One region of the Devosia sp. XK-2 genome, then DNA from elsewhere that is predicted to be linked to it. Evidence: predicted binding sites of a transcription regulator. Region 1 holds the regulator's gene; each other region holds the start of a gene.

Region 1 (7,891 bases):
GTGCCGCCGTTATCGCTCTTGCCGCGTTCGGCACCACCGCTGCCTACGCCCAGTCGCGCGACACCATCCAGATCGCCGGCTCCTCCACCGTGCTTCCCTTCGCGTCTATCGTTGCCGAAGAATTTGGCGCCGCTTACCCCGAATTCAACACCCCCGTCGTCGGTTCGGGCGGCTCTTCGGGCGGCCTGCGCCAGTTCTGTGAAGGCGTCGGCGAAAACACCATTGATATCGCCAATGCTTCGCGTCGCATCAAGGCCAGCGAAATCGAAGCCTGTAACGCCGCTGGCGTGAACGACATCCGCGAAATCCAGATCGGCTACGACGGCATCGTCTTTGCGGCCGCTGCTGACAAGGGTGACTTCGCTCTCGAGCCCATCCACGTCTACAAGGCCATTGCCGCTCAGGTTCCGGTCGATGGTGAAATGGTCGACAACCCCTACACCAATTGGTCCGAAATCGACGCTTCGCTGCCCGATCAGGCCATTGCCCTGGCCATCCCCGCTTCCAACCACGGCACCCGCGAAGTCTTCGAGGAAAAGGTTGTGCTGGAAGGCTGCGAAGCCGCTGAGCTGCCCGAGATGGACGAAGACGCGATGGAAACAGCCTGCCTGACCTTCCGCCAGGACGTGGTGGTCGAAATCGCCGGTGATTACACCGAGACCCTGGCTCGCCTCTCGGCCAATCCGGACACCATCGGCGTGTTTGGCCTCTCCTTCTACGAACAGAACCGCGACACTCTCAAGGTTGCCACCGTCGAAGGCGTCACGCCCTCGCTGGAAACCGTTGCTGCCGGTGAGTATCCGGTTTCGCGTCCGCTGTTCTTCTACGTCAAGGGCGAACATATCGGCGTCGTTCCCGGCATTGAAGACTATGTCCAGTTCTTCATGTCCGATGCCATTGCCGGCAATGGCGGCATCCTGGAAGCTGCTGGCATGATCCCGCAGCCGGCCGAAAAGACCGCCGAAGTCATCTCGAACTTCGAGAACGGCGTCTCGCTGACCGCGGCCGATCTCTAAAGATCGACAAGTTCCGGGAGGCGCCTGGCGCCTCCCACGCCCTTTATTGCTTGCCACTCCAGACAGGAGTTCAGTGACGTGAACGCGTGGATCATTGCAGCCCTGCTGCTCGTCCTTCTCAGCCTGAGCTACTCTTTGGGTTGGTCCAAGGCCAAGGCCTTTGCCTCTGGCAGCGCCACCGCCACGCGCGCCCATTCCCGCCCGCAATATCATGGTGCGCGCCTCGCGATCTGGACCCTGGTCCCCGCCATTGCCGTGCTGGTCGTCTGGGGCCTGTTCGGTGAGGCCATCAGCCGCTCATACATTATGGGCCTGCTGCCCGCCGATATGACCAGCCAGACCGGCCCCGCGCTTGAAACAGCCATTCAGCGCGTTCGCTCGATTGCCTCGGGCTTCGGCGTCGCCGGCGAACTGGCTCCCTATGAACAGGATGCCGGTGACGCTCTGAGCCAGTTCAACCTGATGGCCACGCTGCTGGTCGTTCTGGCCGCAGCCGGTCTGGGCATTGCCGGCCTGCTGATCGCCCGGTCACGCATCACCCCGAGGCTGCGCGCCCGCAATCAGGTCGAGCGGGTGGTTGGCATCCTGCTTCTGGCTTGCTCGGCCGTGGCCATCCTGACCACGGTGGGCATCGTTGTGTCCCTGCTCACCGAGGCGCTGCGCTTCTTCAGCTTCGTCAATCCGCTGGACTTCTTCTTCGGCACTGTCTGGCAACCTGGCTTCTCGACTACCAGCAATGCTGCCTCGGGCGGCTACGGCATCCTGCCGCTGCTCTGGGGCACCATCATGGTCAGCGCCATTGCCATGCTGGTCGCTCTGCCGGTCGGGTTGATGTCGGCCATCTGGCTCAACCAATATGCGCCGGCCCGCATTCGCGGCTTGGTCAAGCCGGTCATCGAAATTCTCGCCGGCATCCCGACCATCGTCTATGGCTTTTTCGCCCTGGTCACGGTCGGCCCCTTCCTTGCCGGTTTCGGTGATGCCATCGGCATCGACATTCGCGCCACCAGCGCGCTGACGGCCGGTGTGGTTATGGGCGTAATGATTATTCCCTTCATCTCCTCGCTCAGCGACGACATTCTGAACCAGGTTCCGCGCGCCATGCGCGACGGCGCCTATGGTCTTGGCGCTACGCAGTCTGAAACCATCCGCAATGTACTGATCCCCGCGGCCCTGCCCGGCATTGTCGGTGCCTTCCTGCTGGCCGTCAGCCGGGCCATCGGCGAAACCATGATCGTCGTGCTGGCCGCCGGCAATGCGCCCATCCTGCGCGCCAATCCTTTCGAGCCGACCTCCACGGTCACCGTCTCCATCGTCAACCAATTGACCGGCGACACCGATTTTGCCGGACCACAATCGCTGGTCGCATTTGCCCTTGGCCTGACACTCTTCGCCATGACGCTCGTGCTCAACATTGTTGCCCTCTACATCGTCCGTCGCTTCCGGGAGCAGTACGAATAATGTCCGACACCACTCTGACATCGGGCCAGACCAGCCCGGGCGCTGCAACCAAAGAACGTGTGCGGGCCGGGTTGGGCCGCCGCCATCGCGGCGAAGCCATCTTCCGGGGCATCGGCATTGCCGCCGTGGTGCTTGCTCTGGGCTTCGTGGCGATCCTGTTCACCACGATCATTTCCAAGGGTCTGCCCTCCTTCCAGCAGTCCAAGCTGCATATGGAGGTCTTCTTCGACCCGGCCGTTATCGATGTGGGCCCTGCCCCCGAGCACCAGGCCGGCCAGTCCGATGCTGACTACCACGCAGCCAGCCTCAAATGGCAACGCGACCTGGCCCTGGTGAACTGGAACCGTATCGTCGAAGACGCTATCCGCCGCGCCGCGCCGGAGGGATTTGAGATCGACAGCCGCCAGGCCCTGTCCATCCCCGAAACCAGCGAACGTCACACTTTGCGCGAACAATTCGTGCGTGATCCCGGCCTGCTGGGTCAGACCGTCCCGGTCACCCTTCTCGCATCGGCCAATGTCGACAATTGGCTCAAGGGCACCATCGACCGCTCGCTGGGCGATGGCCAGCAGCAATTGTCGGCTCCAGCTCGCGAACTGGCCGATATTTTTGCCCAGAACGGCACCATCACCCGCGACTTCGCCTGGACCCTGTTCTTCAATGTCGACAGCCGCGCTGCGCCTGCGGCCGCAGGCCTGGCCGGTGCGTTCATGGGCTCAGTCTATATGATGCTGGTGGTCATCGTCCTGGCCGTGCCGATCGGGGTGGCCAGCGCCATTTACCTCGAAGAATTTGCCCCCAAGACCCACCTGACCGATCTCATCGAGGTCAATATCAACAATCTGGCGGCGGTGCCTTCCATTGTCTTCGGCCTGCTCGGCGCCGCGGTCTTCATCAATGTCCTGCACCTGCCCCTGTCCGCGCCCTTCGTCGGCGGTCTGGTGCTGACGCTGATGACCCTGCCCACCATCATCATTGCCACCCGCGCCGCACTCAAGGGTGTACCGCCCTCCCTGCGCCAGGCCGCGCTGGGCATGGGCGCATCAAAGACGCAGATGGTGTTCCACCACGTGCTGCCGGTGACATTCCCCTCCATCCTGACCGCCACCATTATCGGCGTCGCGCAGGCCCTGGGCGAAACCGCCCCGCTCCTGCTGATCGGCATGAACGCCTTTGTGGCCGCCGTCCCGGCAACGCCCATGGACCAGGCAACCGCTCTGCCCGTCCAGATCTATCTCTGGCAGGGCAATGAAAACCGAAACTTCTTTGAGGCGCGGACTTCGGCTGCCATCATGGTGCTGCTGGCGCTCATGATCACCCTCAATGCGATCGCCATCTTCCTGCGGTCCCGCCTCGAAAAGCGCGCTTAAGGAGACACCGAAATGGACGTGCTCGCCGGCCAGGTTAAAGTGACCCAAAAGACATTGGATCAGACAATGAATCCCGCTGAATTGATGGACCATCCGATCCGTCTTACTGCCCGCGACGTGACCGTGCATTATGGAGCCAAGCAGGCTCTGCACGGCATCTCTATCGACATTCCCGACCGCGCCGTCACCGCCTTTATCGGCCCCTCGGGCTGCGGCAAGTCGACCTTCCTGCGCTGCATCAACCGCATGAACGATACCATCGAAGGGGCCAGGGTTGGCGGTCGCATCGAACTCGATGGCGAAGACATCTATGATCCCAAGCTCGATGTGGTCGAGTTGCGTGCCCGCGTCGGCATGGTCTTCCAGAAGCCCAATCCCTTTCCCAAATCCATCTATGACAATGTCGCCTATGGCCCCCGCATTCATGGGCTGGCCCGCAACAAGGCCGATCTGGACGAGATCGTCATTTCCTCGCTGCGCAAGGCGGGCCTTTTCGAGGAGGTCAAGGATCGCCTCAATGAGCCCGGCACCGGTCTTTCGGGCGGCCAGCAGCAACGCCTCTGCATCGCGCGCGCCATTGCCGTCGGCCCCGAAGTCATTCTGATGGATGAGCCCTGCTCGGCCCTGGACCCCATTGCCACCGCGATCATCGAAGAGCTGATCGACGAATTGCGCGAAAACTACACCATCGTCATCGTCACCCACTCCATGCAGCAGGCGGCCCGTGTGAGCCAGAAGACCGCCTTCTTCCACTTGGGCAATCTGATTGAACATGGTGATACCGAGGACATTTTCACCAATCCGGTGAACAAGCAGACCCAGGACTACATCATGGGCCGTATCGGCTGACCGGCGAGCCATAAAAGGACGTAGCAAATGCCCAATACCGGCACCGACCACATCGTCACCGCCTATAATGAAGAGCTGCTTTCCCTGGCGCAGGCCATTGCCGAAATGGGCGGTCAGGTCGAGGTCGCCATCGAAAATGGCACCCGCTCTCTGCTCAAGCTCGACCGCGAATTGGCCGACCTGACCATCATCGCCGACCAGCGCATCGACGACATGCAGCGCCATATCGACGAGATGGCCGTCTCCATGATCGCCCGTCGTCAGCCTATGGCCAGCGACCTGCGCGCCATTGTCACATCGATCCACGTCGCCAGCGATCTGGAACGCATTGGCGACATGGCCAAGCAGCTTGCCCGCCGCTCGCTCAAGCTCGAAGGCCTCAACCTGCAGCCGACCTTCTATAATGGCGTCAAAAACATGACCGCCCTGGTCATGCGCCAGGTCAAGGACGCGCTCGACGCCTACGGCAATCGCGAAGCGGCCGCATCGGTGGACGTATGCAACCGCGACGACGAGGTGGACGCCATGTATACCTCGCTTTTCCGCGAACTCCTGACCTATATGCTGGAGGATCCGCGCAACATCACCACCTGCACCCATCTTCTGTTCTGCGCGAAAAGCCTGGAGCGCGTGGGCGACCATGCCACCAATATCGCCGAGCGCGCCTATTATCTGGCCACCGGCAAACAGCTCACCAGCGACGTCCAGGAACTGCAACGCCAGCAGATCAAGGCTTAGAGGCGTGCTGCGCAGCAGATGAAAGGCTCCGGTGGAGCCTTTCAAGCCGAGACGGCCATGAGACCTACGGTCGAGTGGCGCGAAGGTGGGATGACCACCACCATAATTCAACGCCCGGCTCCTGCCACGGGCAGCCGACCGACGGAGCACATCCATATGCCCGCGACGATTCTTGTTGTCGAAGACGAAGGCGATATCGCCATCCTGCTGCGCTATAACCTGGAAGCCGAGGGATTCCGGGTCGTCACGGCCGAAAGTGGCGACGAGGCCCAGCAAGCCATCGCCGAAAAGCTCCCGGACCTGATCCTGCTCGACTGGATGCTGCCCGAAATCTCCGGCATCGAACTTTGCCGCCGTCTGCGGGCTCGCGAGGAAACCTCGCGCGTCCCGATCATCATGCTCACCGCCCGCGGCGAAGAGGAGGAACGCGTCCGCGGCCTCTCGACCGGCGCCGACGACTATGTCGTCAAGCCCTTCTCGGTACCCGAACTGGTTGCCCGTATTCACGCGCTATTGCGCCGCGCCAATCCCAATCTGGTCACCACGGCCCTCAAGGTCGGCGATCTCGAACTGGACCGCACCACCCATCGCGTGCGCCGCGCCAATCGCGACGTCCATCTCGGCCCCACCGAATACCGCTTGCTCGAATATCTCATGCGCCATCCCGGTCGCGTCTATTCGCGCGAGCAGCTTCTCGACGGCGTCTGGGGCAATGATGTCTATGTCGATGAGCGCACCGTCGACGTCCATATCGGCCGCCTCCGCCGCGCCATCAATCGCGGCCGTGAAGCTGATCCCATCCGCACCGTGCGTGGCGCCGGCTATGCCTTTGACGAGCGGTTCGCCGCCAACGCCTGAACCTGATCACCGCCTGGAAACGAAAAACGGGGCCACCAGGGCCCCGTTCCACTATCCAGCACCCGCTTCCGGTCAGCCGGCAGCAGTGTAAGCCGTCTTGACCACCGTAAAGAATTCGGCAGCATACTTGCCCTGCTCCCGCGGACCATAAGACGAGCCCTTGCGGCCGCCAAACGGCACGTGGAAGTCGACGCCGGCGGTCGGCACATTGACCATCACCATGCCGGCCTCGGCATTGCGCTTGAAGTGCGTGGCATATTTCAGCGAGGTCGTGACGATGCCAGCCGACAAGCCGAATTCGGTGTCATTGGCCGTGGCGAGGGCTTCCTCATAATCCTTGACCTTAATGACAGCAGCCACCGGCCCGAAAATTTCCTCGCGGGAGATACGCATCTGGTTGGTGGCGCCCACGAACAGGGCCGGCTGCAGGAAGTGACCCTCGGTCGGCGCATTGACGCGGTTGCCGCCAGCGCGCAGTTCAGCGCCTTCATTGCGGCCGATCTCGATATAGTCCATGTCCTGCTTGAGCTGGCTCGGATCGACCACGGGTCCGATCTCGGTATCCTTGCTAAGCGCATCGCCCACCCGCAGGTTCTTGGTGCGCTCGCACAGGGCATCGACGAACTTGTCGTGAATACCCTCGGTCACGATCACGCGGCTCGAGGCGGTGCAGCGCTGCCCGGTCGAGAAGAAGGCCGATTGCGCCACCGTTTCCACGGCAACCTTGAGATCGGCATCGTCGAGCACGATCGTCGGGTTCTTGCCGCCCATTTCGAGCTGGAACTTGCGGCCATGCTCGATTGAGGCCGCCGCGACGCGCTTGCCGGTGCCGACCGAGCCGGTAAAGCTGATGGCATTGACATCCTTGCTGTCCAGCATGGTCTGGCCAACGACCGAACCCTTGCCCATGACCAGATTAACCACGCCCTTGGGCAGGCCGGCGCGAACCAGAATATCCACGATTGCCCAGGTCGAGCCCGGCACCAGGTCTGCCGGCTTGATGACCACAGTGTTGCCATAGGCCAAGGCCGGAGCCATCTTCCAGGCCGGAATAGCAATCGGGAAGTTCCACGGCGTGATAATGCCGACAACGCCAATAGGCTCGCGGGTGATTTCCACGCCGACGCCCGGACGCACCGAGGGCAGCACTTCACCGGAAAGGCGCAGCACTTCACCAGCGAAAAAGTCAAAGATCTGCGCGGCGCGGGTGACCTCGCCAATGCCTTCGGGCAGGGTCTTGCCTTCTTCGCGGCTCAGAAGCTCGCCCAATTCCTGCTTGCGGGCAGTGATTTCGTCGGCCGTCTTTCTCAGGATCGCGTGGCGTTCGAGAATGCCCGAACGCGACCAGGCCGGGAAAGCTGCCTTGGCGGCGGCGATGGCCTGCTTGGTTTCCTCAACCGTGGCGCGGGCATAGACGCCCACCACTTCCTTGAGATTGGACGGGTTGATGTTCTCGACCCCATCCGAGCCGACCCACTCGCCATCGATCAGGTTCTTGTGCAATTCGCTCATGGTGAGGCCTTTCGTTTGATGCGCTCTGGAGGATGAAGCGCGGAATTAGAGAAGATTGGCGCGCGCGAGGTCGCGCAGCAAATGGCT
Region 2 (7,891 bases), 490 kb from region 1:
CTGGCTTGAGCAGAACGATGAACACATAGACTTGATTGTTCAGGATGTCGAACAGTGTGTGCGCCATTGGGGCGGTTATCCCAGCGATTTGATTGGGTTAGGCAATTGATCCTTCAACGGCGCCATGAGGCGCAGCACTAAGGATCAATTGATGACCGATCGACTCTCCGCTTACGCGCCGCAGGCCCTCGCTGTGCTGCGCATCGTTGCCGCACTCCTGTTCGTCCTGCACGGAACCCAGAAGCTGCTTGGCTTTCCGGCCGCTGAATTTGCTCCGCCTGTCTTCTCGATCTTCTGGTTCGCCGCAATCATCGAGATTGTGACCGGCGTGCTGATCGGTGTGGGCTTCTTCACCCGCGCCGCCGCATTCATCGCCTCGGGCACCATGGCTGTTGCCTATTGGATGGTGCATGCGCCGGGCAATCTGTTCCCGACCAATAATGGTGGCGATGCGGCTATCCTGTTCTGCTTCCTGTTCCTCTTTCTGGTTTTTGCCGGCCCGGGCCGCTGGGCGGTCAACGAGAAATAACCACTTGTCGCCGGGCTCTGCTCCGGCGCCTAGAAATACAAAGGCCGCTCCAGGGAGCGGCCTTTCGATTCACGTCACCGATTTGGGTGGTGTGCGCTTGGCTGTCCGGCGGGGCTTGTGGGTTTCGCCGGCCTTGGTCGCCGGTTCGCGCGGGGCAGAGGCCGGGTCGGGCGTGGCCTGCGGCACTGGCTCGGTGGCCGGAGTGATATATTCATCGGCTTCTGCGAAATCGCGCTCGTCACCTTCTTCGGCCAGGTCGCGTATCGCGTCGCGCACCTCATCGAGCAGCGAGGCGGAATAGCGCGAGCGCTGCACGCTGTCGCCGGTATTTTCATGGCTCTTGAACCAGACCAACAGAGCCTCGCAGCCGATGCGCAGCCCAACCAGTGCGAGAAGCCCGAAGACGGCGATTTCCAGCAACCCCCAGAGGCCGTCGCCGAAACCGGTGCCGAAGCGGAAGAAGAAATGGCTGATGGCCCAGAGCAGGATGGCCGCCAGGCCCAGCGCATAGAAAATGGGGACGAGCCGGGGGGACAGGATGGAATCCAGCCGGAACAATGTCTGGCGGGTCAGCAGGCGCTTGAGATCGTCCAAAGTCATGGCGGGCTCCTCGAATCCGGTTGCTAGGACGCAAATTGGTCGGCTGATGCCGGGATGGCAAGTCCCGGAACGGTCGTGGTGGGGCCGAAAGTGGCTTCAAAGCGGGCGCGCAGCACCGAATCGACCTCCGCCATGGAGACCAGCAGGCCCAGATCCTCAAAAGAGGTCACCCCCTGATCGGTGATGCCGCAGGGCACAATACCATCATAATGGCTGAGATCGGGTGCGATATTGAGCGAGATGCCGTGGAAGGTGACCCATTTGCGCACGCGCACGCCGATGGCCGCGATCTTGTCTTCGCGGGCAAGACCCTTTTCCGGGCGGGGCACCCAGACGCCGACACGGCCTTCGCGGCGTTCGCCGGTGACATTGTGCGCTGCCAACGTGTCGATGACCCATTGTTCGAGCCCCTGGACGAGACAACGAATATCGCGGCCGCGTTTGGTCAGGTCCAGCATGATATAGGCCACGCGCTGGCCGGGGCCGTGATAGGTGAACTGACCGCCGCGTCCGGCCGGATAGACTGGAAAGCGCGGATTGAGCAAATCTTCAGGCCGGGCCGAGGTGCCAGAGGTGTAAAGCGGGGGATGTTCCAGCAGCCAGACCGCTTCGGGCGCCTGGCCGGCCGCTATGGCGGCGACGCGCTTATCCATCATGGCAAGGGCGGCCTGATAGTCGAGCGGCGCGTCAAACACCTGCCATTCGACGTGCTGCGCATCGTCGCGGTGCAGTTTCGCGCCGATTTGGCACGTTTGGTTTACGTTTGTTAAGACTTCCATAACCAGCTCTGGCCGACCCTGATGCAAACGAATCCGTGGCGCTGAGGCGCCGGACCCGGGACTGCACCTTACATATGAATACCCTGGACAATATTGAAGTCGATATCACGGTCGAGCTGGGCGCAACCACCATGCCGATCCACCATATGCTGCGCATGGGCCGCGGCGCGGTGATCGAGCTGGACGCGACCGAGCATGATCCGCTGCGCATTTATGCCAATAGCACGCTGATCGCCAAGGGCGAGGTCAATGTCGAGGAAGGGCATTTGCGGGTTTTCGTGACCGAGAAGGTGCTGCGCTTCGGCTGAGGCCGGTGCCTTTGGGGCTGGGGCTGGCGCTCTTTACACAGGGACGCGAAAATCTCCGATTATCCGCTTGTGGGAACGCATGAGCTTTGCTACACCCCCACTCGCTTCGGGGCCGCAGGCGCTGAAGCTTCTACCACTACAGTGCGGTCGTGGCGGAATTGGTAGACGCGCAGCGTTGAGGTCGCTGTGCCGCGAGGCGTGGAAGTTCGAGTCTTCTCGACCGCACCAGTCACTTTCGAGGTGACACACAAGAAGCTGCCGCGAGGCGGCTTTTTTGTATTGAAGGCCCGTTTGTCGCTTTCATCGACATGCGTAATTGTGTCCTGACACGAAATCAGGAGACTAATTTGTCAATCTCAGCACACGTGGACGCCGCCAAAGGCGGCGGCTCTTTCAGATTTGATCTTGGCTTCATCTGCTTGTTGCCTTCCATCGCGAGCCAAGTGGGGGCACCCATGCCTGGCGCCGTATTGTTTGCTTCGCTGGTTTTGTCGATGTTCGTAACGGTTCGTCCGAGCTTAGACGTCCTGGTTGCATGGGCGAGTCGCAATGGCGCCGGGCAAACGGCTAGGCTGGTGCTGGTGGGCTATGCCAGCCTGATTGGTACGGCGCTTTTGACTTTGCCCTGGTTGCTTATGGTTGACCTCACCTAAGGCCGGCGCCGGTAGACTGGTTCATCAGGTTTCGGCGGTCCCGGTACCAATTCGTCACTCCACTTTATGCAACCGCACCGGGCTGCCCTTGGCGCGGGCGATGACCTTTTTCGATTCCAGATCGAGATGCACGGCCTTGAGCCACCAGCCGGCCTTGTCGCCGCCGGGAAAGTGGTCCTGAGAGAGGTGGGGCAGGAGCGCTTGCTTGGCCTCGGCCACGGTCAGGCCGGGCGGTTCGCTGGGCAGGATGCTCATCAATGCGTCGTGCATGGCCATGTATTTGGCGCGGTCCACCCGTTCGCTGTGGTCGGGGTGATTGACATTGCCGATGGTGATCTTGGTGTCGGTGTCAGGCATTGATCTTCTCCTCGATTTTGATTTTCGGGGACTTGAACCCCATGGCGATCCACTCTCCGAGCAATCTTGCATAGAAGCCGGCCGTGGGGCCGAAGCCGGCAGGCAGGGTATTGTCGAGGACGGTGCCCTCGGGGACATCGCCGGTCTGGGTGCGAATCTGAAGGGCGGGGCGCTGATCTTCGGGCCACAGGCCGGCAAAGAGGCTGAGCCAGTGGCCGTCTTCGAATTCAAGAAATATGGGCGTGTTGCAGCAGGTGGTGAGAACGCGGCGGGTGGGCGTTTTATCGCGGAGGCGGAATTCGGCCAGGCCGGCGGTGCCATCCGGGAAGCGGACGCGGTCCTTGCGGTAGAGGATGTAGGGGATGCCGCCGCTGGCATTGGCCATGGGATAGGCCGGGGGCAGGGCCGCGAGGCGCTCGGCGGCGTTGCGGCAGGATGAGCAATGACATTCGGTGCTGATGAAAGGCTCGCCAATCAGTTCAACATGAAATTGCCCGCAGGCACAGGCCAGGGTGGTGGTTTTGGACATGGTGGCGGTGTTCCTTTTTTTGCTTTCCTATCCCTCTCACAACGGTGGGGCGCTGTCCGTTTCGACAGGGGGAGGGCAGAAATTTTCTGACGCCGGAGGATGGATAGGCGTTCAAACGAACTTTCTGTCTATCGAAGTGAGCCGTCATCAGCTTGTCATTGAATCTTCAAGTGAACGTCAAGCAAGCTCAATAGAGGGGGCGGGCAGGTCGAGGCCCCTGGGGGCGGGCGAGCTGTGCGCCGGGGCTTTCGGTTTGTTTCGAATGATTTCGAACCCGCCGAGCCGGTGCTCACACACATTACTGGTCTGGCTGGAGCCGGGCGGCATTTGAACGCCGTGCCGGTCCGTTGGGAGACAAGCATGAAATCTCTGAACCGCGTGGGCCTTGCGGCCCTGTCGCTCGCCCTGTCCACTTCGGTGGCCTTTGCTGCCACCGAAGTCACCTGGTGGCACGCCATGGGTGGCGAGCTGGGTGAGAAGCTCGAAGAAATCGTGGCCGGCTACAATGCCAGCCAGTCCGACTATGTCGTGACCCCGGTCTATAAGGGCTCCTATGCCGAGACCATGACCGCTGCCATCGCCGCTTTCCGCGCCGGCGAGCAGCCCGAAATCGTGCAGGTGTTCGAAGTGGGTACCGGCACCATGATGGCTGCCAAGGGCGCCGTCTATCCGGTTTACCAGCTCATGGCCGATATGGGCGCCGATTTCGACCCCAGCGGCTTCCTGCCGACCGTTGTGGGTTATTACACCGATACCGAGGGCAATATGCTCTCGATGCCGTTCAATTCCTCGACGCCGATCATGTATTACAACAAGGACGTGTTCGCCGCTGCCGGCCTCGATCCTGAACAGCCGCCCAAGACCTGGGAAGAGCTGGAAGCCTTCTCGCACAAGATCATGGAATCTGGCGCTGCCGATTGTGGTTTTACCTCGGGCTGGATCTCCTGGGCGCAGCTCGAGAATTTCTCGGCCTGGCACAACCAGCCGATCGGCACGCTCGAGAACGGATTTGGCGGCCTGGACACCGAATTCGTGGTCAATGGCCCGCTGCAGGTCAAGCATTGGGACAATCTCAAGACGTGGCAGGACGAGGGCGTCTTCTCCTATGGCGGCCCGGGTGGCGGTGCGGATGCGCCGGCCAAGTTCTATACCGGCGAATGCGCCATCTATATGAACTCCTCGGCTTCGCGCGCCGGCGTTCTGGCCAATGCCGAGGGCTTTGAAGTCGGCTTCGGCATGCTGCCGCATTATGAAGAGGTCGAGCCGCAGAACTCGATCATTGGTGGCGCGACCCTGTGGGTCCTGCAGGGCGCCGATGAAGCCCAGTATAAGGGCGTGGCGGACTTCTTCTCCTACCTCTCCTCGCCGGAAGTTCAGGCCGACTGGCACCAGTTCTCGGGCTATCTGCCGATCACCCAGGCCGCTTACGAGCTCGGCCAGAGCCGGGGCTATTATGAGGCCAATCCGGGTTCGGACGTGGCCATCAAGCAGATGACGCTCAATGCTCCGACCGAAAACTCCAAGGGTCTGCGTTTCGGCAATTACGTCCAGGTTCGCGACGTGATCGACCAGGAATTCCAGGCTCTTCTTACTGGCGACAAGACCGCCCAGCAGGCGCTGGACGATCTGGTTACACGCGGCAATCAGATGCTGCGCGATTTCCAGGCCGCCAATCAGTAAGGCGCGCTGACACTGCCGGGCGGGGCCAGATGATGCGCCCCGCCCATTCGTCTTTTCGGAGCGGCTGCACCGCTTCCGCGGATCGGGTCGATGGATACCAAACGCACTGTTTTCCCCTCTCAGGGGCTGCCCTACCTGCTGGTGGCGCCGCAATTGATCATCACGATCATCTTTTTTATCTGGCCCGCCGGCCAGGCCGTCAAATCCTCGTTCGAACGTGAAGATCCATTCGGGCTTTCGACCAGCTTTGTGGGCCTGTTGCACTATCTGCGCCTGTTCCAGGAGCCGGACTATCTTGCTTCGGTGGGGCGCACAGCGCTGTTCGCGCTGGCGGTAACGGTCATCTCGATGGGCCTGGCCCTGGTGCTGGCAGTGGCCGTGAACCGGCTGATCCGCGCGGGAACGGCCTATTCGACCATGCTCTTATGGCCATATGCGGTCTCGCCTGTCGTGGCGGGCATTTTGTGGTGGTTCATCTTCAACTCATCCACCGGCATCCTGCCCTATATGCTGGGCTATTTCGGGGTGGACTGGGACCATCAGCTCAACGGCGCGCATGCGATGATCCTGATCGTCATTGCCGCAAGCTGGAAGCAGATTTCCTATAATTTCCTGTTTTTTCTCGCAGGATTGCAGTCAGTTCCTCAATCGTTGAATGAAGCGGCCGCCATTGATGGGGCCGGGCCGTTCAAGCGGTTCTGGACTATCGTGTTTCCGCTTCTGTCGCCGACCACATTCTTCCTGATGATCGTCAATCTCAACTACACCATGTTCGACACGTTCGGGGTGATCGACGCCACCACGGCAGGCGGGCCGAACCAGGCCACCAATACCCTGGTCTACAAGGTCTATACCGACGGCTATCTGGGGCTCAATCTGGGCTCGAGCTCGGCCCAGTCCGTGATCCTCATGCTCTTCGTCATCGTGCTCACCGTGATCCAGTTCCGCTATGTGGAACGCCGGGTCCAATATTAGGAGGGCGGGTCAATGGTCGAAAATCGCCCCTGGCTGACCTTCCTGACGCATTTCGTTCTGATCTGCGGCGTCGTGATCGTGGTGTTCCCGGTTTATATCGCCCTTATCGCCTCGACCCACGGGCCGACCGCGCTTTCATCGGGCATGATGCCGCTGCTACCCGGCGCAGAATTGTGGAACAATGTGGTGCAGGTGCTGACCGAAGAGCGGCGTGGCGTCGCCCCGTTCTGGCTGATGGCCTGGAATTCGCTCTGGATGGCGATCATCATCACAGTGGGCAAGATCGCCATCTCGATCATCTCGGCCTATGCGATCGTCTATTTCCGGTTTCCCGGGCGGGTGCTGGCCTTCTGGCTGATCTTCATCACGTTGATGCTGCCGGTCGAGGTGCGCATTATTCCAACCTTTGCCGTGGTGGCCAATCTGGGGATGCTCAATTCCTATCTGGGCCTGACCATTCCATTGATTGCGTCGGCGACGGCGACATTCCTGTTCCGCCAGTTTTTCATGACTGTTCCCGATGAGCTGATGGAGGCGGCCCGGGTGGATGGGGCCGGGCCGGTGAAGTTCTTCCGCGACATTCTTTTGCCGCTCAGCCGCACTAATATCGCGGCGCTCTGCGTGATCCTCTTCATCTATGGCTGGATGCAATATCTGTGGCCGCTGCTGGTGACCACGGACCCGAAATATTACACATTGATGATGGGCGTGAAGCGCATGGCGGCGGTCGCCGACGCCGATCCGCAATGGAATACCATCATGGCGGCCGTTGTCATGGCCATGCTGCCGCCGGTGCTTATCGTGATTTTCATGCAGCGCCTGTTCGTCAAGGGCCTGGTCGAAACGGAGAAATAGAACAAATGGCTAGCATCGATCTCAAGGGCGTTCGCAAGGTCTATCAGGGCAATGTCACGGCGATCCACGGGCTGGACCTGAGCATTGAGGATGGCGAACTGGTGGTGCTGGTGGGGCCCTCAGGCTGCGGTAAATCCACCTTGCTGCGCATGATTGCCGGGCTCGAAACCATTACCGATGGCACCATCGCCATTGGCGAGGATGTGGTGAACAGCAAGGAGCCGGCCGAGCGCGACATCGCCATGGTGTTCCAGAATTATGCGCTCTACCCACATATGAGCGTGCGGCAGAACCTGGAATATGGCCTCAAGAACCGCGGTACGCCGCGAGCGGAAATCGATCGCCGCGTCAACGAGGCCGCCAAGATACTGGAGATAGAGCCGTTCCTGGAGCGCAAGCCGCGCCAGCTTTCGGGCGGCCAGCGCCAGCGCGTGGCCATGGGCCGGGCCATTGTGCGCCAGCCCAAGGCCTTCCTGTTCGACGAACCGCTCTCCAATCTCGATGCCAAGCTGCGTGGGCAGATGCGGATCGAAATCCGCCGGCTGCAGCGCTCGCTCAAGACCACCAGCGTTTATGTGACCCATGACCAGCTCGAGGCCATGACCCTGGCGGACCGGCTGGTGGTG
Region 3 (7,891 bases), 1.2 Mb from region 1:
CCGCGCAACAGCAGCAAGAAGGGCGGAGCATCGTGACACAGATAGACAGCTTCAAATCCAAGTCGACGCTCACGGTCGGCGGCAAGACCTATACCTATTATTCCATTGTCGAGGCCGAAAAGAACGGCCTTGCCGGCGTCTCCAAGCTGCCCGGTTCGATGAAGGTGGTGCTGGAAAACCTGCTGCGCTTTGAAGACAATCGCACTGTGACCAAGGCCGATATCGAAGCGGTGGCGGCATGGCTGGTGTCGCGCACCAGCGAACATGAAATTTCCTATCGTCCGGCGCGCGTGCTGATGCAGGACTTTACCGGCGTGCCCGCCGTGGTGGATCTTGCCGCCATGCGCGACGCCACGGCCAAGCTCGGTGCCAATCCGCAAAAGATCAATCCGCTGGTGCCGGTTGACCTGGTCATCGACCATTCGGTCATGGTGGACAGCTATGGTACGCCTTTGGCGTTCAACCAGAATGTCGAGCTCGAATATGAGCGCAATGGCGAGCGCTATGAATTCCTGCGCTGGGGCCAGTCTGCATTCGACAATTTCCGCGTCGTGCCGCCCGGCACCGGCATTTGCCACCAGGTGAACCTGGAATATCTGGCCCAGACCGTCTGGACCAAGACAGAAAATGGCGAGACCGTCGCCTATCCCGACACCCTGGTGGGCACCGACTCGCACACCACCATGGTCAATGGCCTGGCCGTGCTCGGCTGGGGTGTGGGCGGCATCGAGGCCGAAGCGGCCATGTTGGGCCAGCCGATCACCATGCTGATCCCCGAAGTTGTGGGCTTCAAGCTTACCGGCAAGATCAATGAAGGCATTACCGCCACTGACCTGGTGCTGACCGTCACCGAAATGCTGCGCAAGAAGGGCGTGGTCGGCAAATTCGTCGAATTCTACGGCCCGGGCCTTGATTATCTCAGCCTCGAAGACCAGGCGACCATCGCCAATATGGCGCCCGAATATGGCGCCACCTGTGGCTATTTCCCGGTCGACGCCGATACGCTCAAATTCCTCACCACGACCGGCCGCGACCCCGATCGCGTGGCCCTGGTCGAGGCCTATTCCAAGGCCCAGGGCATGTTCCGCACTTCGGACAGCCCCGATCCGGTCTTCACTTCGACCCTGGAGCTCGATCTCTCCACCGTCGTGCCCTCGCTTTCGGGCCCCAAGCGTCCGCAGGACCGTGTTGCCCTCAAGGATGTGACTTCGACCTTTGCCAAGGCGCTGCCCGAACTGGCCGGTGGCCGTGCCGAGCGCACCCGCCTGCCCGACAGCAATGGTGAGGCGCGCTATGTCGATGAAGGCGCCACTGGCGTCGACGACATTCCCGAAGAAGCCGCCTTCCCGGTCACAGGCACCGATTATCATATCGACGATGGTTCGGTGGTGATCGCGGCCATTACCTCGTGCACCAATACCTCGAACCCCTCGGTGCTGGTGGCGGCCGGGCTGGTTGCCCGCAAGGCGCGGGCGCTGGGCCTTAATTCCAAGCCCTGGGTCAAGACCTCGCTGGCACCCGGATCGCAGGTGGTCACCGATTACCTGACCGCTGCGGGCCTGCAGGACGATCTCGACGCCATCGGCTTTAACCTGGTGGGCTATGGCTGCACCACCTGTATCGGCAATTCGGGCCCGCTGCCGCAGGCCATTTCCGATTGCATCAATGAGCACAAGCTGGTGGCCGCCTCGGTCTTGTCGGGCAACCGCAATTTCGAGGGTCGCGTGAACCCCGATGTCCGCGCCAACTACCTGGCCTCGCCGCCGCTGGTTGTGGCCTATGCGCTGCTCGGCACGCTCAATGTCGATATCACCACCGAGCCGCTCGGTACGGGCAAGGATGGCAAGCCGGTCTATCTCAAGGATATCTGGCCCACCAATCACGAAGTGGCCGAGATCGTGCGTCAGCACGTCCATGCCGACATGTTCCGCTCGCGCTATTCGGACGTGTTCAAGGGTGACACGCACTGGCAGTCCATCGCCGTGGAAGGCGGTGAGACCTATGGCTGGAACTCGTCGTCCACCTATGTGCAGAATCCGCCCTATTTCGAAGACCTGACCATGGAACCCAAGCCGGTGACCGATGTGGTCTCGGCCCGCGTCCTGGCGCTGTTCCTCGATTCGATCACCACCGACCACATTTCGCCGGCCGGTTCGTTCAAGCCGGCAACCCCGGCTGGTCAGTACCTGACCGAGCGGCAGGTGGCTCCAAAGGATTTCAACTCCTATGGCGCCCGCCGCGGCAATCACGAGGTGATGATGCGCGGCACCTTTGCCAATATCCGCATCAAGAACATGATGCTCGATGGGGTCGAGGGCGGCTTCACCAAGGGCCCGTCGGGCGAGCAGATGCCGATCTATGATGCGGCCATGGCCTATCAGAAAAAGGGCACGCCACTGGTGATCTTTGCCGGCAAGGAATATGGCACCGGCTCCTCGCGCGACTGGGCGGCCAAGGGCACCAACCTTCTGGGCGTCAAGGCGGTCATCGCGCAGAGCTTTGAGCGAATTCACCGCTCCAACCTGGTCGGCATGGGCGTCATTCCGCTGCAGTTCAAGGATGGCGAGAGCTGGCAGAGCCTGGGTCTCGATGGCAGCGAGACCGTCGATATTGTCGGCGTCGAGAGCATCGAGCCGCGCGCCATGGTCAAGGTCAAGATCACCCGGCCAAACGGCGAAGTGCTCAATGTCGAAACCCGCTGCCGCATCGATACCGCCAATGAGCTGGACTATTTCAAGAATGGCGGCATCCTGCACTATGTGTTGCGGAGCCTGGTGGCGGCGTAAGCACTGCTCACATTAATCTGCATCTAAGGATGGCGGCCCCGGTGGTCGCCATCTTTTTTTGGCCCAAATCGTGCCCTCACCCGCTTTTGACTAGGCAATTGCCAGGGCTGCGGCCTACAACAGCGCCCATGAATTTTCGCCGCTTCTCGGGATGCATTATCGGCATATTTATGGGACTGGCCCTCGTGGGGTCAGCCGGCGCCCAATCGGTGCGCCTCAACCCCAAGGCGGTGGTGGAGCTCTTTACCAGCCAGGGTTGCGCTTCCTGTCCACCCGCCGATGCGCTGCTGACCAGCCTTGCCGACCGGGACGACCTGTTGGCCCTGGCCTATCACGTGGACTATTGGGACTATATCGGCTGGGAAGATACCTTTGGCGACAAAGGTTTTTCGGACCGTCAGCGCGGCTATGCCAAAAGCTGGGGGTCGTCGCGTATCTTCACCCCGCAAATGGTCATCAATGGCGCCGAGGGTGTTGTCGGCTCGCGGCGCGACGAGGTCTATGATGCCGTGGCCTCGGCGCAATTGCCGCTCGAGATCTCGCTCACGGCCCATGGCGATATGCTCAAGCTGTCGGTGCCGGCCGATGCGGCGCTGGAAGATGCTTCGATCTGGCTGGTCCGCTATCTCGATCGGGCCGATGTGGCCATCGAGAAGGGCGAAAATGCCGGAAAATCCATGGTCTATACCCAGGTCGTGGTCAATCGGCAGGTTGTGGGCGTGTGGGAAGCCACCGAAGGCGCGGAAATCAAACTGCCGCTCGACCAGTTCCAGGACGGCGACAATGGCGGCGTGGCCATCCTCATCCAGCCCGAGCGCAATGGCCTGCCCGGGCCGATCCTGGGTGCTGCCGCCTATAGTTTCTGACGGCCCGGAGACAAAAATGCCCGCTCCGGGGGCGGGAGCGGGCAACTGACTTGGAGTCAACTCAAATGGGAGGCTGGCAATCGGGCCTTCTGGTTTGGGGGCTCGGTCGGCCCGATTGCCAGCCACTGGAGGCAATGTTTGAACGATGCTGACGCAATGGGGCGGTGTCAGGGACAAATCATGGCCGAATTGGGGAATTTTGTGCCCCTTGCCAAGCCCCGCGAATGCGCCGATCATGACCATGCGATGACAAGGCATTGAGGCGGCGTGCAGGGTTCTTCCAAGGATAGTCAGGCCAATCTGGCGCTGGTGCATGTGGGCGAGCCTGCCAGCCAGCCCAACCGGCCTGTGCAGCCCATCGTGGCTTTCGACCGCAGGGAGCTGATGCAGATCCTGGCCGTTTACGGCCGCAAGGTGGGCCAGGGCGAATGGCGCGATTATGCCATGGATTTCCTCAAGGACAGGGCGCTGTTTTCCATCTATGCGCGGGTCTCGGAGCGCCCGCTTTTCGTGGTCGAGAAGAACCCCAAATTGCGCAATCGCCAGGGCCAGTTCATGGTCACCAATCAGCAGGGCCGTATCCTGAAACGCGGGCACGACCTGGCCCAAGTGCTGCGGGTGCTCGATCCCGATCTGGCGGTGGTGGGGTGAGCCTTGTCATCCGTCCGGCGCGGGCGGAGGATGTGCCGGCCATCAGCGAGGTCCTGATCGCCTCGATCACCCAGCTCTGCCATGCCGACCACCATGACGATCCGCAGATGATTGCCGAATGGACGGCCAACAAGACGCCTTCGGGCATTGCCGACATGCTGGCGCGAGAGGGCTTTTTCATGGTGGTGGCCGAACTGGAGGGGGAGATCGCGGCTGTGGGTGCCACCACTGCGTCCGGCGAAATCGCCCTCAATTATGTGGCGCCGGATGCCCGGTTCCGCGGGATCAGCAAAGCCCTTCTCGCCCATATGGAGGCCGATCTCATCGCCCGCGGCTTTGCCGAGGGGCGGCTCAAGGCCACGGCCACCGCAAAAGCCTTTTACCGCGCGCAGGGCTGGTCGCTCGATGCCTTGCCCGATGGCAGCACGGCCTGCTTTGCCATGCATAAGATGTTGGATCGGTCGGCCTGACCTTGGCCAAGGATTTATCATGATCTCGGTGCAAACGCTCAGCGAAGCCGATCGCCGCCTTGTCGCGGATTGGGCCGCCGCCTGTGCGGAACGGGTGCTTTGGATATTCGAGGCCGAAAAGCCCGACGATGATCGCCCCCGCGCCGCCATTGCCCGGGCAAGGGCCTATGCCCGCGGCGCGCTCGATACGGCGACTGAAATTCGGGCCAGGTTTGGTGGCGGGAGCGCGGCGCGCGGCGTGTCTCCGGCGGCAGCGGCGGCCGCCCGATCGGCCGGCCAGGCCTCAGCGGTCTGTCACATGGGCGCGCATGCTTTGGGTGCGGCGGCCTATGCCGTCAAGGCGATCAGCCTTGCCGCACCCGACCAACCCCACCTTGTCGATGTCGAGATCGATTGGCAGCTGGGGCAGGTGACGGCCGATATGCGCATGGCGCTGCGCACTTTACCCGCGATCGGTACGGACCGGTCCGGGCCATTGGGGCCCGGGCTCCTGGCTTCAGGGCAAATGAAGCGGATCATCGGGCGCCTGCAGGCCCGGCTCGCCTGACGCGGCGCGCCGGCTGCGGCCTAAAGCGCCTTTTGCATATGGACGATGTCGAGCCAGCGGTCGAATTTGAAGCCGAGCTTTTCGTGCAGGCCGATATGGCGGAAGCCGAGCTTTTCATGCAGGCGGATTGAACCGGTGCCTTCGGCGGTGATGACGGCGATCATCTGCTTGAAGCCGAAGGCGCGCGATTGCTCGATCACAGCCTCCATCATCGCTCGTCCCAGGCCCCGGCCCTGGGCATCGGGCGCGCAATAGACCGAGTTCTCGCAGGTGAAGCGATAGGCCGGGCGCGGCCGATAGACCGAGGCATAGGAATAGCCCAGCACGGCCCCGTCCTGGCCCTGGGCGATGACGATGGGATGGCCCAGTTCGAGCATATGGCCGAATTTCTCGGCGAAGAAGGTTTCGCCCGGCGCGTCGAGATCGAAGGTCGCCACCGAATGATAGACATAGTGACGATAGATCGCCGTGATCGCGGGGACATCGGACCAGGAAAAGGGGCGCAGCAGATAGTCGGACATGGCGAGAGCGTTTCGAGCAAAAGTGGTAACGGTTTTGCGGTTCGGAAACGCGGCAAAACGAGGACAAAACAAAAGACCGCGGCTGTTGTAAGCCGCGGTCCCCATTTTCGTCCAACCAAATTCCTTGATCTTATGATCAAGGCCTTGATTGCTACTCGCGATTGCCGAACAGGCGGAGCAGCATCAGGAAGAGGTTGATGAAGTCGAGATAGAGCGAGAGCGCACCCATAATGGCATTCTTGGCCATTACGTCGGCACCATAGGCTTCCGAATAGCTTTCCTTGATCTTCTGGGTGTCATAGGCGGTCAGACCGGTAAAGATCAGCACGCCCAGCACCGAGATCGCGAAATCGAGCATGGACGAGCCAAGGAAGATGTTCACGATCGAGGCGATGATGATGCCGATCAGGCCCATCATCAGGAAGTTGCCCATGCCGGTCAGGTCGCGCTTGGTGGTATAGCCGTAAAGGCTCATCGCGCCGAAAGTGGCGGCGGTGATGAAGAACACCTTGGCGATCGAAGCGCCGGTATAGACCAGGAAGATGGACGACAGCGACAGGCCCATCACGGCCGCGAAGGCCCAGAAGATCGCCTGGGACGCGCCCACGGACAGCTTGTTGATGCCGAAGCTCAAGACCAGCACGAAGGCCAGCGGCGAGAGCATGATCACCCAGGCCAGCGGGCTGCCATAAAGCAGCTCGGCGTTCGCCTGGCTCGACATGGCCCACTGGCTGGTGAAAAAGGCCACCAGGCCCGTTACCACCAGGCCGAGGCCCATATAATTGTAGACACGCAGCATATAGCTGCGAAGGCCCTCGTCGATGGCCAAGGCCGAGCCGGCCCGCGCACCGAGGGTCTGACGGTCATATTCAGCCATTCTTTGGTTCCCTTTCCAAATAACGCATATGCGGTCTTGTCACCGCCGGGGGCAATTGGCGTTGCCACTTGGCTCGGAATATGGGGAGCCAATCCTTGATTGACAAGGATAATCGGACGCGTGCGACACTGGGACTGGCCCAATAAAGCGATTGTGTTAGGGTCGAGTGACGAATCGCGCGGACACTTGCCAGGGAGGCACATCATGCCCCGGCTCTTTACCGGCCTCGAAATCCCCGCCGAGGTGGGATTTGCCCTCTCGCTCAAGCGGGGCGGCCTTTCCGGCGCCCGCTGGATCGATCCGGACAATTATCACATCACCCTGCGCTTTATCGGCGATGTCGATGGCAATACGGCCGATGAGGTGGTCGATAGTCTCGACCGGCTGTCCAATTCGCTGCAATTCCCCATCCGGCTCACGCATCTGGGCACGTTTGGCGGCGACAAGCCGCGCGCGCTTTATGCAGGGGTGGAGCCATCGGAAGCGCTCAACCGGCTGCAGGCGGCCCATGAGCGGGTGTTGCAAAGGGCGGGCCTGCCGCCCGAGGGGCGCAAATTCGTGCCGCATGTATCGCTGGCGCGCTTGCGCGGCACCACGGCCGAGGATGTGGCGCGCTTTCTCGCAGAGGCGGCCCGATTCGAACCGCTCAGTTTCGTGCCGGCGCGGTTCGTGCTGTTTTCCAGCCGGGATTCGGTTGGGGGCGGTCCCTATCTTGTGGAACAAAGCTACCCGCTGGCGGCGTGAGGGACGGATCACGCTCTTGTTAGGATTGGCTTAACCCTAAGCGGGCAGACCGGGAGGCGCGGGGCAAATCGTGCCCCATTCCCGCCGCCTTTGGCTTTCATTTGAAGCAAATGCCGAACGGCGCGGCGGGGGCCGAGAGGTTTTTGACACCTTGGTAACCATGTTCGGGGCACATTGGGCGGACAGAACGCCCCCACGAACACCAGCAAAACAAGAGGAAGAATTGGCGATGACGACGAAAACCGGTGGCCTCATCCTTGGGCTCGCGGTGGCAACGGTCATGGCTCTGGCCCCGGCCGCTCAGGCCCAGCAGGCCACCGAGCTGGGCACGTTCAACGCCTGGTCCGCCTATACGGCGAGCGATCAGAGCGGTCAGCTCTGTTTTATCATTGGGGAGCCGCAGCGCAGCGAACCCACAGGCGTCAACCG

What was found. The regulator PhoB, encoded in region 1, activates phosphate uptake and scavenging genes when phosphate is short. The targets are predictions, from matches to a motif close to TGTCATNNANCTGTCAT.
Region 2: the regulator PhoB is predicted to act here: its motif matches at 3,898-3,914, upstream of ugpB (sn-glycerol-3-phosphate ABC transporter substrate-binding protein UgpB).
Region 3: the regulator PhoB is predicted to act here: its motif matches at 3,888-3,904, upstream of V8Z65_RS17450 (DUF2794 domain-containing protein).

Annotation. Positions count from the first base shown of each region.
Region 1 is NZ_CP146608.1:2,372,642-2,380,532, forward strand. Features, by position in the region: gene V8Z65_RS11585 (substrate-binding domain-containing protein) at 1-1,016, shown strand, start outside; gene pstC (phosphate ABC transporter permease subunit PstC) at 1,095-2,477, shown strand; gene pstA (phosphate ABC transporter permease PstA) at 2,477-3,847, shown strand; gene pstB (phosphate ABC transporter ATP-binding protein PstB) at 3,914-4,696, shown strand; gene phoU (phosphate signaling complex protein PhoU) at 4,724-5,434, shown strand; gene phoB (phosphate regulon transcriptional regulator PhoB) at 5,591-6,292, shown strand; gene V8Z65_RS11615 (aldehyde dehydrogenase family protein) at 6,365-7,804, opposite strand; gene V8Z65_RS11620 (fumarylacetoacetate hydrolase family protein) at 7,850-7,891, opposite strand, start outside.
Region 2 is NZ_CP146608.1:1,883,954-1,891,844, reverse strand. Features, by position in the region: gene V8Z65_RS09120 (DoxX family protein) at 152-529, shown strand; gene V8Z65_RS09115 (DUF4282 domain-containing protein) at 599-1,129, opposite strand; gene lipB (lipoyl(octanoyl) transferase LipB) at 1,153-1,908, opposite strand; gene V8Z65_RS09105 (FliM/FliN family flagellar motor switch protein) at 1,983-2,216, shown strand; tRNA gene V8Z65_RS09100 (tRNA-Leu) at 2,360-2,444, shown strand; gene V8Z65_RS09095 (hypothetical protein) at 2,564-2,869, shown strand; gene V8Z65_RS09090 (hypothetical protein) at 2,924-3,226, opposite strand; gene V8Z65_RS09085 (hypothetical protein) at 3,219-3,755, opposite strand; gene ugpB (sn-glycerol-3-phosphate ABC transporter substrate-binding protein UgpB) at 4,116-5,435, shown strand; gene ugpA (sn-glycerol-3-phosphate ABC transporter permease UgpA) at 5,526-6,410, shown strand; gene ugpE (sn-glycerol-3-phosphate ABC transporter permease UgpE) at 6,423-7,265, shown strand; gene V8Z65_RS09065 (sn-glycerol-3-phosphate import ATP-binding protein UgpC) at 7,271-7,891, shown strand, end outside.
Region 3 is NZ_CP146608.1:3,544,785-3,552,675, reverse strand. Features, by position in the region: gene acnA (aconitate hydratase AcnA) at 30-2,786, shown strand; gene V8Z65_RS17455 (DUF1223 domain-containing protein) at 2,915-3,652, shown strand; gene V8Z65_RS17450 (DUF2794 domain-containing protein) at 3,953-4,303, shown strand; gene V8Z65_RS17445 (GNAT family N-acetyltransferase) at 4,300-4,773, shown strand; gene V8Z65_RS17440 (putative immunity protein) at 4,793-5,320, shown strand; gene V8Z65_RS17435 (N-acetyltransferase family protein) at 5,341-5,841, opposite strand; gene V8Z65_RS17430 (Bax inhibitor-1/YccA family protein) at 5,993-6,718, opposite strand; gene thpR (RNA 2',3'-cyclic phosphodiesterase) at 6,923-7,462, shown strand; gene V8Z65_RS17420 (invasion associated locus B family protein) at 7,692-7,891, shown strand, end outside.